2 regions of the Arthrobacter sp. Z1-15 genome follow, and region 1 is predicted to be linked to the other one. Evidence: riboswitches for the same ligand, from Rfam matches in the RefSeq annotation. Region 1 holds a riboswitch; the other holds the start of a gene.
The links. Region 1 has a riboswitch for guanidine ahead of M1D40_RS16890 (DMT family transporter). Riboswitches for the same ligand answer to the same signal wherever they lie in the genome.
Positions count from the first base shown of each region.

Region 1 (2,195 bases):
GCTCCGATCGTCGCTGCCGGTTTACCTGGGGTGTGCCGGAGTTCGTTTTCACTCCGGCATCCAGAGCAGTATCGTCCCGCCTGAACTCCTTGGAAAGCCCCGGCGGCAAAAGGCCGGCTCTGGAAGCCGCTAGTGCCCGCTTTCCTGATCCTGTGCGGAGGCGCCGCGGTTGGAGCTGTCCCGTGCCTCACCGGATGGCGAATCCACGAACTTCAGTCCGACCACACAGCCGATGATTCCCGCCAGGAAAAGGATCTTCAGCAGCCCGGGCTGTTCATTGCCGAAGATCATGGCATAGGCCACGGTCAGAACCGCACCCAGACCCGTCCAGACTGCGTAGGCAGTGGAGATGGGAATGAAGTTCATGGCGTACGAAAGACCCACCATGGAAAGGGCCCCGGCGGCAAGGAAGATCAGGGACGGAAGGAGAACGGTAAAGCCTGCCGAGGCGTCGAGGGCGGTTGCCCAGACGGCTTCCAGGACGGCGCTGAGGAGAAGGACGATCCACGGCATGCTTAGCCCACCAACTTTAGGCCGACAACGCAGCCCACCACGCCGAGCAGCAGCAGGACCTTAATGACCGTGGCTTTCTCGCCGCCGAACACCATCGCGTAGGCGGCGGTCAGGACGGCCCCGATACCCACCCACACGGCATAAGCGGTGCCCACAGGTATGGACTGCATGGCAAGGGCGAGGCCGGCCATGCTCAGGACGATGCCCGCCGCGAAGATGACCGTGGGCCAGAGACGCCGGAAGTTCTCCGATTTGCCGAGCGCTGTTGCCCAGACCGCCTCCAGCATGCCGGAGAAAACAAGGATGACCCATGCCATGACACATTCCTTTGGCCAGTCTTGTCGCTGTCCGGGTACTGAACCGTCGTCCGGAGACCGGGATCCGGTCTTGATCTCCTACGGTAGCAAATCCGGAACGGGCCTGCCGGTGCCGCTGACTGCCGGTGCTTGTGGCCGTGCCGTCTGCCGGCGGGCGCATCAGCAGTTCAATGGCTCAGCGACCAAGCGAATCAGGCCTGCTGCCTCCGGCTCTCGGCGATGCCCCGTGGCCGCAGAGGTGACCGCAGGCGCAGCCGTGAAGGCAACCGCAGCCGCAGGTTTCCCTGCCGTGCCAGGATGAGGCCGATGACGGCGGCAGCCAGTGCGGGGACCGCCCCGGCGACGAAAATAGCGCCCTGCGGTTCGAGAACTTCGGCCAGCCAGCCGGTGAGTGGTCCGCCGACTGCCTGTCCGCCAATCAGAACCATGATGTACAGGCTCATGACCCGCCCGCGGATGACTACCGCCGTCGTCGACTGCACGAGCTGATTGGCGCTCGTAATGAACTGCATGGAACAGAATCCGGCCACGATCATGACCGCGCCGAAGACCGGAAGGGACGGCGAAAAGGCGGACGCAGCCAGAGCGATGCCGAAGGTGGCCGCGCTGACGATGACGGTCCGAAGCCGCAGCGTCCGGCGCCGCGTCGACGCCACCGCACCGGCCAGCGCTCCGGTGGCCACCAGGGTATTCAGGAGTCCGAAGCCGTTGGCGCCGCTGTGGAAGACCTCGTCCGCGAAAGCCGCCATCAGAACAGGGGTACTCAGGGCAAAGACCGATACGAAGGCGCACATGGCCATCGGCCAGAACACGGTGGGCGTGGTGCGGGCATACCGCGCTCCTTCCCGGAGCATCCCCTTGGTGCGGGGCGCGGGTTCGGTCCGGAAAAGCTGATCGGTGCGAAGCCGTCCGAGCATGAACACCGTGAAGCTGCAGGCGGCTGCGTTGATGGCGAAGGCCCACCCTCCGCCGACGGCGCCGATCATGACGCCGGCCACTGCCGGCCCCACCATGGCGCCGAGCTGGAAGACCGAGGAGCTCACACTCAGGGCGTTGCGCAGGTGCTTGGGCCCCACCATTTCATGGACGAAAACCTGCCGTGCCGGCTGGTCAATCACGGTCACCATGCCCAGCGCCAGCGCCACAAGGTAGACATGCCACACCTGAACCGCGCCGGTCAGCGCAAGCACCGCAAGGGCAAGGGCCAGGACGGCGGCGGCAGACTGGCTCACCATCAGCAGGATCCGCTTGGAATGCCGGTCAGCGATGATTCCGCCCAGGGGTCCGAGCAGCAGGGTCGGCAGGAACTGGAAGGCGGTGGTGATACCGACGGCGGTGACGCTTCCGGAAAGCTCCAGAACAAGC
Region 1 is NZ_CP096454.1:3,643,910-3,646,104, reverse strand. It holds gene M1D40_RS16895 (DMT family transporter) at 130-513, opposite strand; gene M1D40_RS16890 (DMT family transporter) at 516-830, opposite strand; guanidine-III (ykkC-III) riboswitch at 841-905, opposite strand; gene M1D40_RS16885 (MFS transporter) at 1,022-2,195, opposite strand, start outside.

Region 2 (2,195 bases), 320 kb from region 1:
CTCGCCCGATAATTCCTGAAAAATCTTTATGCCCTGCCAGGTGGCACCTTCGTATTCATCGTGACGAAGGATCATGTGTGAAAGTTCGTGGAGAATCATCTGCTGCCGGTGCAGCATTCCCCTGGTGACCGAGTGGTAAACCACGTCCACCTGTTCCCGCGGAATCCAGAGGCCGCAGATTTTCTTTCCGGTGAGCTTTTCACTCTCGACTATCACTATTCTGCGTCCGCGGAGTTCTTCAACGTGCCGAATCAGCGATTCCAGGGTGATCCGCTCGGGCAATCGGAGACGGTCAAAGGCGTCTTTGGCGGTTTGGCGCAGCTGCTCATCCATGGGAATCCTCAATGTACCTGATTCCCCTCACCGGGCTAGTTCGGAACATGTTCCGATCATGTATTATGAAACGACCGGCCCGCGGCCGGGCATTGCGAAAGTTGGGGGACTTGCGAGAGTTTTCGCAGCTATGCCCGGCACGGGCCGGTTTCATTTCTCGGTGAATTGATCAGCCGCACTCACGGCTGCGGGGCTGATTGTCCTGTCTCAGTACAGCTAGTGGCTGAGTTTCAGTCCCACGACCCCGCCGACGATCATCATGAGGAACACGACCTTCAGCAAGGATGACGCCTCAGCACCGGTCACCATTGCATAAACAACGGTCAACGCTGCGCCAATTCCCACCCAGACCGCATAGGCCGTGCCGGTGGGCAGGTCCCTCATCGCATACGCAAGGCCGGCCATGCTGGCCAGCAGCGACGGGATGAACACCAAGGTCGGTCCGAGTTTGCTGAAGCCGTCGGATTTGCCCAGGGCAGTTGCCCAAACAGCTTCCAGCACACCGGATATGACAAGAATGATCCATGACATGGGAATCTCCAATGGGCCGTCTTGTCGCACACCGGGTACGGCACCCATCGTCCGGGAGGCTCACTGTTATAGCGAGGCTCTGCCTTAAAGCTCTCACGCCGCACGGCCCGGGTCGAATTTGGTGAGGTATCTGACCGTGGCTACGCTGATCGGACAGCGGGGAACGAGCAGACAAGGCTGGTGAGTGCAGTGGTGGCAGCAGGCCGTACATCAGGTGCCGCCGCAGCTACCCCGCGCGCCGTTTTGTCGCTCCTCGGTTTATCCGCCGTCATTGCCGGGCTCCTCACCATGCATATCTGGGTGGGCGGATTTGGAGCCTCTTCCCACCACGGGACTGTGGCGGTGGGCGGCACAGCAGCCGGACCTGCCGCGGCACCTCCGGGAACCGGGCACCTTCCGGCACCGGCCGCCCTCATCGGCGCCGCAGCCGCGGATCATGACTCCATGCCCGGCTGCGCAGGCAGCTGCGCCGACGAAGCGGCCTTCGGCATGTGCATGCTCGCACTGGTCATCATGGGTGCATTCGCACTGCGCACTCCTTCAGGGTGCGCGCCTGCCTTCTCGCTGGCCAACAGGGGTCCCCCCGCACTGCCCCGGGCGTTCCGCCCGGCCCCGTGCCCTTCACTCACTCAGCTCTGCATCAGCCGCACGTAAAATCCGCGTCCTTTGGACAGCGCACAGCAGCCAATGCACCCACAACCTGAGTATTGAAGGATTTATCCAATGAAACGCCATACATCCCAGCCCCCGCATGCCTTGTCCGCGCTCGCCCTCGCCGCCGCCCTGGTTCTGGCCGGATGCGGACAAAGCGGTACCGGTGACGCAGCCTCCGGAACAGCGGACTCCAGCGCAGCGGAAACCGCCGCTCCGGATTCCGCTGCCGCAAACCACAATGATGCCGACACGATGTTTGCTCAAATGATGATCCCGCACCATCAGCAGGCGGTCGAGATGAGCAACATGATGCTCGCCAAGGACGGCCTCAGCCCTGAGATCGTGGATCTGGCCAGCAGGATCAAGGACGCCCAGGGGCCGGAAATCGAGACAATGACCCGCTGGCTGGAGAGCTGGGGAGAACCCGCGGACCCGGCCGACGGCATGCAGGGGCACCAGCACACGGGGTCCGTGGACACCATGGAGGGAATGCTGAGTGAAGAGCAGCTGTCCCGACTCAAAGAGGCCCGGGGCGATGACGCATCGCGGATGTTCCTGGAGTCCATGACGGCCCACCACGAGGGCGCCGTCAGCATGGCCCGGGACGAGCTTGAGGGCGGCCGCAATCCGGAAGCCCTGGAGCTGGCCGGGACCGTAATCAGCACGCAGCAGGCCGA
Region 2 is NZ_CP096454.1:3,326,585-3,328,779, forward strand. It holds gene M1D40_RS15365 (hypothetical protein) at 1-333, opposite strand, end outside; gene M1D40_RS15370 (DMT family transporter) at 550-864, opposite strand; guanidine-III (ykkC-III) riboswitch at 875-945, opposite strand; gene M1D40_RS15375 (hypothetical protein) at 1,045-1,518, shown strand; gene M1D40_RS15380 (DUF305 domain-containing protein) at 1,588-2,195, shown strand, end outside.
Region 2: it holds a riboswitch for guanidine, as region 1 does, so the genes downstream of both, M1D40_RS15370 (DMT family transporter) here and M1D40_RS16890 (DMT family transporter) in region 1, are expected to answer to the same signal.